Tenggerimyces flavus: one gene and its partner. The protein of the gene in region 2 binds, or shares a complex with, the protein of the main gene of each other region. Links are inferred from orthologs where the notes say so. Each region holds a gene or a part of one and is shown on either strand. Other genes may lie near its edges.

Region 1 (5,430 bases), 5.1 Mb from region 2 along the record:
AGCGCGAGGTTGAGCACGATGTTCGCGAGGTAGGAGCCGACCGCGACGACGAGCGGAGTCTTCGTGTCCTGCAGGCCGCGGAGCACGCCCGTCCCAGCAAAGACCGCCAGCATCGCCGGCGTCCCCAGCGCAGCGATGCGCAGATAGATCGTCGCCTGCTCAGCTACGGCGTCGGAGGGGTTGAAGAGCTGCACCAGCGGCTCAGCGAAGATCGCCCCGGCTGCCGCGAGCGCTATGCCGACGCCCAGTGCGAGCCAGATCCCGTCGATCCCGTACTGGATCGCCTTCTTCGTGTCACCCGCGCCCAGCTGCCGCGCCACCGCCGCCGTGGTGGCGTACGCGAGGAAGATGCAAAGACTGACCCCCGTCTGCAATACCGTCCCCGCCAACCCGAGCCCCGCGAGCTGCGGCGTGCCCAGGTGGCCGACGACCGCGGAGTCGGTGAGCAGGAACATCGGCTCGGCCACCAACGCGAAGAACGCGGGTACGGCGAGCCGCCAAATCTCCTTGTCATGCGGATCCCGCAACCGCCGTGTCAGGGTCACTAGCCCATTGTGCCCCTTAACCCTCAGCGCGGCCCATCAGTTCCGAACTCGGCCAACCATGCCCGAGCAGCGCTGGCGAGAGGATCGCCGAAGGTCGTGGGGGCCCGCCATTTGCTTGATCCGACTGACAAACGTCAGGCAAAAGTGCGCTCTGCTGCGGCTCGTCCCTCCGCGATGGCGGCAAGCGTCTCGTCAACGCTGGAGGCGATGTGGACTCCTGCGCGGCGGGTGAGGGATTTGGCCCAGGCGGCTGAGCGCAGGACGAGGGTCGTCAGGATCAGCGGGCGGCTTTGGTCCAAGGCGTGGCGGGCCAACGTTCGGGTGCTGCTGGACTCGCCCGCCTCGGCGATCACGCAGGCGTCGGCGTAGCCGCACAGTACGGCGTTGCGGGTTACGAAGTTGTGTTCGCGCGGCGGGGTGTCTGGCCAGAACTGCGAGAGCAACAGTCCGCGGCGGGCGATTTCGGATTGGAGGTCGCGGTTGCTCGGCGGGTAGCAGCGGCCCACGCCGGTGCCCAGCACGGCGACTGTACGGCCGCCCGAGGCCAGGGCTGCGGCGTGCGCTGCGGTGTCGATGCCCGCCGCCAGGCCGGACACCACTGTCACGCCCAGGCCCACCAACGCCGTCGCAAGATCGGCGGCGAAGGACAGGCCCAACGAAGACGCATGTCGCGCACCCACGACGGCCACCGCGTGGTCGTCGGGCCGGACGATCCCGCGCGTGAACAGCACCGGCGGCAGCGACGGGACGTCGCGCAGCCGGTCCGGGTAGCTGTCGTCGAGCACCGTGTGCACCCCGAGACCCGCACACCGCCACGCTGCGAGGTCGCGGGCCGCCGCGGAGAGGTCGCCCGCAGAGTACGGGCGCGCCCGCTGCGACGCGATCAGCGCGACACGCTCCCCGTCGAAGCCGGAGGCGCCGACCCCCAAGCCCACACCCCGGCTCAGAACGGCCCGGGAGTACCGAGACCGACCGTGGCTCGCGTGAACGGGGATTGTGCGCACTTCGTTCCTCCGAGCTACCCCTGCGCCATGTCGACGAACCGCTGGTAGTGACCTTGGAACGCGACGGTGATGTTGGCGGTGGGGCCGTTACGGTGTTTGGCGACGATGAAGTCGGCCTCGCCAGGCCGGGTGGACTCCCGTTCGTACGCGTCTTCACGGTGCAGCAGGATCACCATGTCGGCGTCCTGCTCGATCGATCCGGACTCACGCAGGTCGGACAGCATCGGGCGCTTGTCCGTACGTTGCTCCGGACCACGGTTGAGCTGCGAGAGCGCCACGATCGGCACCTCGAGCTCCTTGGCCAACAGCTTCAGGTTTCGGGAGAACTCGGCGACCTCGACCTGCCTGCTCTCGACCCGTTTTCCGGAGGTCATCAACTGCAGGTAGTCGAGAATGATGAGCCGCAGCTCGTTGCGCTGCCGAAGCCGCCGTGCCTTCGCCCGGATCTCCATCAGCGTCATGTTCGGCGAGTCGTCGATGTACAGCGGCGCGCTCGACACCTCACCCATCCGGCGCGCGAGCCGGGCCCAGTCGTCGTCGCTCATCGTGCCCTGCCGCATGTGCCCGAGCGGCACCCGCGCCTCGGCCGACAGCAGGCGCATCGTGATCTCGGTGCGGTTCATCTCCAGCGAGAAGATCACCGAGGCGAGACCGTTCGCGATCGACGCCGCGCGGGCAAAGTTCAGCGCCAGGATCGACTTGCCGACACCGGGACGGGCGGCGACGATGATCAGCTGCCCGGGGTGCAGGCCGTTGGTCAGCCCGTCGAGGTCGGTGAACCCGGTCGGTACGCCGACCATCTGTCCGCCGCGCGAACCGATCGCCTCGATCTCGTCCAACGTCGGCTCGAGGATCGCCGACAGCGGCGCGTAGTCCTCGGTGCCGCGCTTGTCGGCGACCTGGTACACCTCGGCCTGCGCGCGGTCGACGATGTCCTCGACCTCGCCGTCGCCGGCATAGCCGAGCTGGGTGATCTTGGTGCCGGCGTCGACCAGCCGGCGCAGGATCCCCTTCTCCCGCACGATCGCCGCGTAGTAGCCGGCGTTGGCGGCCGATGGCACCGAGGCGATCAGCGTGTGAACGTACGGCGCACCGCCCACGCGGTTGAGCTCGCCCTTGCGCTGCAACTCGGCCGCGACCGTGACGGCGTCGGCCGGCTCGCCGCGGCCGTAGAGGTCGAGCACGACGTCGTACACGGTCTCGTGCGCCGGCCGGTAGAAGTCCGGTCCGCGCAGCACCTCGACGACGTCGGCGATCGCGTCCTTCGACAGCAACATGCTGCCGAGGACACACTGCTCCGCGGCGAGGTCTTGCGGAGGCAGCCGGTCGGGTGGGCCCTCGACCGGGTGCAACCCCGGAAACTCGGCAACGCTCACCGCTTGCGGACCCCCTGCCCTACCTCTGGCGACTGCTTGACCCGTGACGAACGCATGTTCGATTTTCTACCGTACGGGACCGACAAGTCGATTCCGTACGGCTGCGCGCGGACCTGCCTAGCTCGCCCCCGGGTAGCGCTGACCGTACGCGGCCGGGAGGGCTGGGAGAAGCTCGCCATGCACAGGGCCTGTGGGCGAGTTGTCGATCACTGGGGACAACCGTGCGCAACGGTGTGCACAGCCTGGGGACCGGCCTGTGGATGAACGCCAGATTCTGTGGTGATCACGCCTCTTTCCTGCGGTTTCAGCGTCCACGGCCTGTGGACGAAAAGTCTTGGACGGTGAATCTTGGTAGCTTCCCCGCACCGACGACTGAAGGGGAGGCAGATGGGTACGTACGTTCAGCTCGGCCCGGTGCGAACGTGGTACGACGAGCACGGCTCGGGCGAGCCGCTGGTGCTGCTGCACGGCGGCATGGTGGACGCGCGCTGGTTCGAACCGAACCTCGGCCCGCTGGCCGAGCGCTTCCACGTCTACACCCCGGATCTTCGCGGGCACGGCCACACGCCGGACCCCGAGGGCCCATACACGTTCCAGGCGATGACCGACGACGCGATCGCGTTCCTCGAGACGGTGATCGGCCGGCCAGCGCACCTGCTCGGGCACAGCGTGGGCGCGTTCGTGCTCATGCAGGTCGCGATGCAGCGGCCCGATCTGGTCGATCGGCTGGTCCTGATCAGCGGCGGGTTCAGCAAGGACGGCGACGCGGTGCAGGGCGGGGACGACGACTGGGACATCGACGCGATGCAACAGTTCCTCGGCCCGGCGTACGCCGAGGTCTCACCCGACGGCGCGGACCACTTCCGCGTGCTCGCGGCGAAGATCGGCGACCTGAGCAAGCGCGAGCCGTACCTCGAGGCCTCCGAGCTCGGCGCGATCCAGGCGCGGACGCTGGTGATGTTCGCCGACGACGACCTGTCGACGCTGAAGCACGTGGCCGACATGTACGACGCGATCCCGAACGCCGAGCTGGCGATCGTTCCTGGCACGTCGCACTTCCTGACCCAGGAGAAGCCGGAGCTCGTGAACAGGATCGTGCTCGACTTCCTCACCCAGGACCCCGTCCCCACCGTCGCCCCGATCCGGCGCGCGCCGGCTCAGCAGAGTTAGAGGAGTAACCATGGGTATCGACTTCAAGCTGGAACTGGTCGCTGTGCCGGTCTCGGACGTGGACCGAGCGAAGGCGTTCTACGTCGAGCAGGCGGGGTTCAACCTCGATCACGACCACAAGGTCAGCGACGAGGTGCGGTTCGTGCAGCTGACGCCGCAGGGATCGGGGTGCTCGATCGCGATCGGCCTCGGGGTGACCGAGGCCGCGCCCGGGTCCGTGCAGGGGCTGCAGCTCGTCGTGAACGACATCGAGACGGCGCACAAGGAGCTGACCGAACGAGGCTGCCCGGTCACCGACGTCCAGGACTTCCCGTGGGGACGGTTCGTGTTCTTCGCCGACCCCGATGGCAACAAGTGGGCGGTGCAGCAGATCGTCTACCCGGGTTAGCACAGGCAGAAATCTCCAAGCTGCGCGCGCGGCGCCGGCCGTACGGTCTCGGGCATGAGTAGTCCCGAGGTGACCGTGGTCGGCGCCGGCGTGATGGGCCTGACCACCGCGATCCGGCTCCAGGAGGCCGGCGCTTCCGTGCGCATCCTGACCGCGGAGCTGACCGCTTCGACCACGTCCGCGGCGGCGACCGGCATGTGCGGGCCGGTGTTCGCCGGCCCGAACGCTGAGTGGGAGCTGGCGACCGTCGCCGAGCTGCGGCGGCTCGAGCCGTCCCATGGCTGGGTACGGATGGAGACGGGCCTCGGCGCGGCGACCTCTTCGATCGGCGGGGCGCCACCGTTCGCGGACGAGTCGATGTACGTCCGCGAGGCGACGGCGTCGGAGGTGCCACCCGGCTATGCGAGCGGAACGTGGATGCGCGTGCCGCTGGTCGACCTGCCGCCCTATCTCGACTACCTCGTCGGTCGTTTCGTCAACGGTGGCGGCACGATCGAGCAGCGCGTGGTCGAGTCGCTGGCCGGGTTGGACGCCGAACTCGTCGCGAACTGCACCGGCGTCGGAGCCCGCCGGCTGGCCGGCGACGAGAGCGTGCGGCCGGTCAAGGGTCAGCACGTCGTGGTGGAGAACCCCGGCCTGGAAGGCTTCTTCCTCGGCGTGACGTTCGGTCCGGAGAACGCCAGCTGGCACCCGTACGGCAACCACGTCCTGCTCGGGGGAGTGCGCGTCGAGGACGACTGGGACCCGGCGCCGTCACCGGAGATTGCCCGCGGAATCCTGCAGCGCTGCATCGAGGTCGAGCCCCGGCTCGCGAACGCCAAGGTCCTCGCCCACCGAGCCGGCCTCCGCCCCAGCCGCCCGACAGTACGCCTGGAGGCCGAGATCCAGGGGAGCACCAAGATCGTCCACAACTACGGCCACGACGGCACCGGCGTCCTCCAATCCTG
Region 2 (5,364 bases):
CCGGCCCTGCCAGCGGCCGCGGCCGACTCGATCACCTGGAAGCCGTGTCCCGAGCCGGGCGGCTCGATCGGCCAGGAGTGCGCGAAGATCCCCGTGCCGCTGGACTACCGCAAGCCGGACGGGAAGACGATCGAGGTCGCGGTGTCGCGGCTCCGTTCGACGAACCCGGCGAAGCGGCGCGGCGTGCTGCTGGTCAACCCGGGTGGTCCCGGCGGGCCGGGGCAGACGATGCCGCTGGACCTGGTGAGCCTCGGGCTGCCGGTCAGCGTGATGGACACCTACGACCTGATCGGCTTCGACCCGCGGGGTACGGGGGAGAGCACGCCGGTCACCTGCGACATCCCGCCGGCGGAGGTCCAGTCGAACGTGCCGCCGTACGCGCGGAACCCTGCCGACGTAGCCGCCCACGCCGAGGCGCTGAAGCCGCTGCCCGCGCAGTGCGCGGCATCCTCGACGGGTGCGCTGCTGCCGTTCGTCAACACGTCGAACACGGCGCGCGACATGGACCGGATCCGGGTCGCGCTCGGCGAGTCGAAGATCTCCTACTTCGGGGTGTCGTACGGGTCCTACCTGGGCGCCGCGTACGCGTCGATGTTCCCGTCGCGCGTCGACCGGGTCGTGCTGGACTCGGTGACCGGGCCGGCTGGGCTGGACTACCAGGGGTCGCGGTGGTTCGCGACCGGCTTCGACATCCGGTTCCCCGATTTCGCGAAGTGGGCCGCGGCACGGGACGCGACGTACGAGCTCGGCGCGACGCCTGGGCAGGTGCGCCGGACGTACTTCTCGCTCGCCGCGCGGCTGGACCAGACGCCGATCCAGGGTGTGGACGGGGCGCTGTTCCGTGCGGCGACGTTCAGTTGGCTCTACAACGACGCGAGCTTCCCGACGATGGCGCAGGCGTGGCAGCAGCTGCTCCGTGCGCCTTCGGCCGCGGCCGCCGCATCGGTCGCCGCTGCCATCGACCCGCTGGAGAACTACGTCTCGAGCCAGTTGCTGGTCGTCTGCAACGACAGCGACTGGCCGGAGTCGGTGTCGACGTACCAGCGGGTGGTGGAGCGCGAGCGCCTGGCGCGTCCGGCCTTCGGTCCGGCCGCGGCGAACATCTGGGCCTGCGCGTTCTGGCCGGTGGAACGGTACGAGCCGCCGGTCCGCGTGAACGGCAAGGCTGCTGACCGGATGCTGCTGGTGGAGAACCTCCGCGACCCCGCGACGCCGTTGGTGGGAACGCTGGAGATGAAACGAGCCTTCGGTCGGCAGGCTCGGCTGGTGACGGTGGACCAGGGCGGGCACGGTGTCTACCTGTTCGGCGAGAACGCGTGCGCGAACAACACCGTGACGACGTACCTGGTGACCGGCAAGCGCCCGCGGGCTGGGTTGCACTGCCCGAAAGACGGCGGGTTGTTCGGTGCGTCGAGCCAGGACCAGGCCGAGCGGCGGGAGGCTCTGCGTCAGCTGCAGCGCGGCTTCGTCCACTGAAGGCACCCTTCGTCCACAGGTCCGAGCGCTGCCGGTGAGTCGGGTGGGGCGCGGTCGTAGACTCCACACTCATGGCAGGTCGGATCCGGGACGAGGACATCGCGCTCGTCCGCGAGCGCTCCCGGATCGACGAGGTCGTCTCGCAGTACGTCACGCTCAAGCAGGCCGGCGTCGGGTCGATGAAGGGGCTGTGCCCGTTCCACGACGAGAAGTCGCCGTCGTTCAACGTGCGTCCGCACGTCGGGTTCTGGCACTGCTTCGGCTGCGGGGAGGGCGGCGACGTCATCTCGTTCCTGCAGAAGATCGAGGGCATCGGGTTCGCCGAAGCGGTCGAACGGCTCGCGCTGAAGGCCGGCGTCCAGCTGCGGTACGAGGACGGCGGCGCGCGGCCGGAGCGGCGCGATCACAACACGCGGGCGCGGCTGGTCGAGGCGCACCGGATCGCCGCCGAGTTCTACCAGGAGCAGCTGCTCGCCGCGGGCGACGCCGCCAAGGGCCGCGACTTCCTGTCCAGCCGCGGCTTCGACAAGGCGGCGGCCGAGCAGTTCAGTGTTGGCTTCGCGCCGCGCGGCAACTCCGCGTTGCTCGACCACCTGCGCGGCAAGGGGTTCAACGACGAGGAGCTGCAGGCGTCCGGCCTCGTCGCGACCAGCGCGCGCGGCCCGTACGACCGGTTCCGCGGCCGGCTGCTCTGGCCGATCCGCGAGCTGTCCGGCGACGTCGTGGGCTTCGGCGCGCGGAGGCTGTTCGACGACGACCGGGTCGAGGCGAAGTACCTCAACACGCCCGAGACCGCGATCTACCACAAGAGCCAGCTGCTGTACGGCGTCGACCTGGCCCGCCGCGAGATCGCCAAGCGCGCACAGGCGGTGGTCGTCGAGGGCTACACCGACGTGATGGCCTGCCACCTCGCCGGCGTGCCCACGGCGGTCGCGACCTGCGGCACCGCGTTCGGCGAGGACCACGCCCGGGTGATGCGCCGGCTGATGCTCGACCACGACGAGTTCCGCGGCGAGGTCATCTTCACCTTCGACGGCGACGAGGCCGGGCAACGGGCGGCGCTGCGGGCGTTCGAGGGCGACCAGCAGTTCGTCGCCCAGACGTACGTCGCGATCGAGCCGGACGGCCTCGACCCGTGCGACCTGCGCCTGGCGAAGGGCGACGCCGCGGTCCGTGACCTGGTCGCGCGACGAGTGCCGCTCTACCGGTTCGTGCTGACGAACGTCCTGCGCCGCTACGACCTCGACCGGGCCGACGGCCGCGTCGACGCGCTGCGCGCCGCCGCGCCGCTGGTCGCCTCGATCCGCGACAAGGCGAAGGTCGCCGCGTTCAGCCGCGAGCTCACCGGCATGCTCGGCATGGACATGGAGGAGGTCCGCGCCGAGGTCGGCCGGGCCGCCGACCCGCGACGTCAGGGGCAGCAGGGCCGCGGCAACCGCGCGGGCCAGCGCCCCGTGGCGCCGGCAACGGCCGGCGCCCCGGTCGCGGTGGCGACGATCCCGATGCCGCACCCGAACGACCCGCGCATCTCCTCCGAGCGCGAGCTGCTCAAGTGCGCGATCCAGATGCCGACCGCCGTCGGACCGGAGTTCGACGTGCTCGAGGACACCGACTTCACCCACCCGGCGTACGTCGCGATCCGGCAGGCGATCGGCGCGGCCGGGGGAGCAGGCACCGCGGTCGGCAGCGACGTGTGGGTGTCGAACGTGCAGGACAAGGCCACCGACGACGCCGTCCGTTCGCTCGTCTCCGCGCTCGCGGTCGAGCCGGTGCGCTCGACGGGCGAGCCCGGCCCGAAGTACGCCGGCGCGCTCGTCGCCCGCGTGCAGGAGCTGTCTATCGGGCGGAAGGTCAACGACCTGAAGTCCCGGCTGCAGCGGACCAACCCGGTCGAGCAGACCGAGACGTACAACCGGATGTTCGGCGAGCTGGTCGGGCTGGAGAAGCTGCGCCAAGACCTTCGGGCTCGCGCGGCCGGGGGCTTGGCGTAGTCGACCTGCGATGATGCGGCGATGCTGAAAATCGGAGCGATCATCGTCAACGTCGCCGATCGACACCGCGGTGCCGAGTTCTGGGCCAAGGCGCTCGGTTATGAGCATGACGAGCACAACCAGGACTTCCTCTTCGACCCGTCCGGCAAGGGCACGCGGGTGCATGTGGACGAGACCGACCGCAGTCACCTCGACCTGTGGGCCGAGCCCGGCCAGGCGCAGGCCGAGGTCGAACGGCTGCTCGCGCTCGGCGCGACCAAGCCCGACTGGGTCTACCCGGAGGGCGCCGACTTCGTCGTACTCGCCGACACCGAGGGCAACCTGTTCTGCATCATCGGGGACTAAGCCTCGGGACTTCATCGTTTGTGGGCGACTTTGGCTCGTGAAGAAGGCGCTCCGTTGGGTGAGGCGTCGTGGTCGCCTTACGCGGCCAGTGGCCGCTCTACCTGGCGTCTACCCCACGTAATGGGGCCGCTGATCATGTTTACATGATCATTGGCCCCGCGCAGGGCAGGGCCGGGCGAACCCACCGCCGGACGAAGGATCGAGGCTAAGACGGCAGGTCGGACCCAGGCGGCCATGCCGCGTCGGCCGAGCGCACCCGCAGCAGGGAGGCCTGTCCGCGGCGGGCGAGTCGCCTCGCCAGATCCTCCTCGTAGGTGGTGACGAGGACCTGTCTCACCTGCGCGCCGGCGGCCGACATCAGCGACGCGGCGAGTCGGCGGTTGCGGGGGTCGAGATGTTCCAACGGCTCGTCGAGCCAGAGGAACGACGACCGCGTCGACGACCCGAGCACGAGCAGTCGGACGGCGAGGAGCGCGACGACCTTCTCGCCGCTGGAGAGGTACTCGAACGGGATGTCGTCGACCCCGCGCCGCAGGGTCAACCGGCCGTCGGCGCGGAGCTGGAGTGCGCCGCGGTCGCCGAACACGCGCTTCCAGCGGGCGCGGACCTCGGCGGCCAGCGGGTCGATGCGCTCCGTCAGCAGCTGGTCCGCGGTCTGTCGGGCAACGAGGGCGGCGGTACGCGTCACCGCCGCCCGACGGTGTGCCAGCAGGGACTCCTCCCGCTCCGTCGCGGCCGCCTGCTCGGTGGCGATCTGCGTCTCCAGCGCTGCCCGCGCGGCCCGGGCGGTTGCCACGTGCTCGGAGACGTCGTCGTGACGCGCGCGCACCGCCTCGACGGCGGCGCGTGCGGCGTCCACGTCGGTACTCTCCGCGGCTGGCGAGTCGACGGGTGACGGGACCGCGAGCGCCTTCCGCAGGGCCCGACGTACGGCGACGAGGTGTTGGCTCGCCTGCGCGAGCTCCGCCTGCCCGGTGACGCGACCGGACTCCAGTGCTGCCAGGTCCGAGTCGTGACCTTGCCGAGCGTGCTCGACGTCCTCCTCGCTCAGCGGACGTCGGCAGACTGGGCAGGTCCCGGACGCCTCGTCGAGCTCAGCCGCCGCGCTCGTGATCGCCTCGCGGCGTCCGGCGACGACGGCGAGGGTCTGGCGAAGCTCGTCGACCGAGGCCAGGGCGGACCGCTCGGCGTCCTCCAGGGTTCGGACCAGGTTGTCGATCGTCCGCACGCGGCGTACTTTCCGGTCGGTGGGCAGGGCGTCCCGCGCGATGGCGTGAGCATCCTGGAAAGCGGCGTGTGCCGCCGCGGCGCGCTTGCCCGCCTCGACGTCACGGCGCGCCTGTCGCAGCTGGTCCTCGGCGGTGTCGAGCTCGTCGCGCAACGTGGCCCGCTGGTCGTTCAGCGCCGCGAGTCGTTCGTGGGCGTCGTCGAGCTGGTCCGTCAGGTCAGCAAGGTCTGCCGTGGCACGCCGTGAAGCGGTGCGGAAACTCTTCGCCTCGGCTTCGTACTGGTCGTGTAGCTGCCGCATCCGGTCCGCGACGTCGATCAGGTC

What was found. The genes of interacting proteins can lie anywhere in the genome.
Region 1: the proteins of dnaG (region 2) and dnaB are in contact, whole or in part, in a crystal structure (PDB 2R6A), measured with the Geobacillus stearothermophilus proteins. The link is inferred for Tenggerimyces flavus from one-to-one orthologs. Residues at the interface, in WP_049624496.1 of Geobacillus stearothermophilus: Lys456, Leu457, Leu458, Pro459, Ala460, Asn463, Ala464, Leu467, Leu535, Leu536, Ile537, Ala538, Gln544, Glu545, Asp548, Tyr549, His552; in WP_033016901.1 of Geobacillus stearothermophilus: Ser13, Glu15, Ala16, Gln18, Glu91, Leu92, Asp94, Ala95, Val96, Pro97, Thr98, Ala99, Ala100, Asn101, Tyr104, Tyr105, Ile108.

Annotation. Positions count from the first base shown.
Region 1 is NZ_JAFBCM010000001.1:1,004,677-1,010,106, reverse strand. Bases 745-3,696 are described here. They hold dnaB (replicative DNA helicase), read right to left. Parts: upstream 2,926-3,696; coding sequence 1,564-2,925; downstream 745-1,563. Other genes in these bases: JOD67_RS04795 (alpha/beta fold hydrolase), read left to right, coding at 3,313-3,696; JOD67_RS04805 (DNA-processing protein DprA), read right to left, coding at 745-1,480. Also shown: JOD67_RS04810 (MATE family efflux transporter), read right to left, coding at 1-545; more of JOD67_RS04805, read right to left, coding at 680-744; more of JOD67_RS04795, read left to right, coding at 3,697-4,095; JOD67_RS04790 (glyoxalase superfamily protein), read left to right, coding at 4,106-4,483; JOD67_RS04785 (FAD-dependent oxidoreductase), read left to right, coding at 4,538-5,430. UniProt on the Escherichia coli protein: The main replicative DNA helicase, it participates in initiation and elongation during chromosome replication. Travels ahead of the DNA replisome, separating dsDNA into templates for DNA synthesis.
Region 2 is NZ_JAFBCM010000001.1:6,136,050-6,141,413, reverse strand. The notes cover bases 1,122-4,007. They hold dnaG (DNA primase), read left to right. Parts: upstream 1,122-1,547; coding sequence 1,548-3,467; downstream 3,468-4,007. Other genes in these bases: JOD67_RS28880 (VOC family protein), read left to right, coding at 3,489-3,812; JOD67_RS28890 (alpha/beta hydrolase), read left to right, coding at 1,122-1,476. In the rest of the region: more of JOD67_RS28890, read left to right, coding at 1-1,121; JOD67_RS28875 (AAA family ATPase), read right to left, coding at 4,018-5,364. UniProt on the Escherichia coli protein: RNA polymerase that catalyzes the synthesis of short RNA molecules used as primers for DNA polymerase during DNA replication.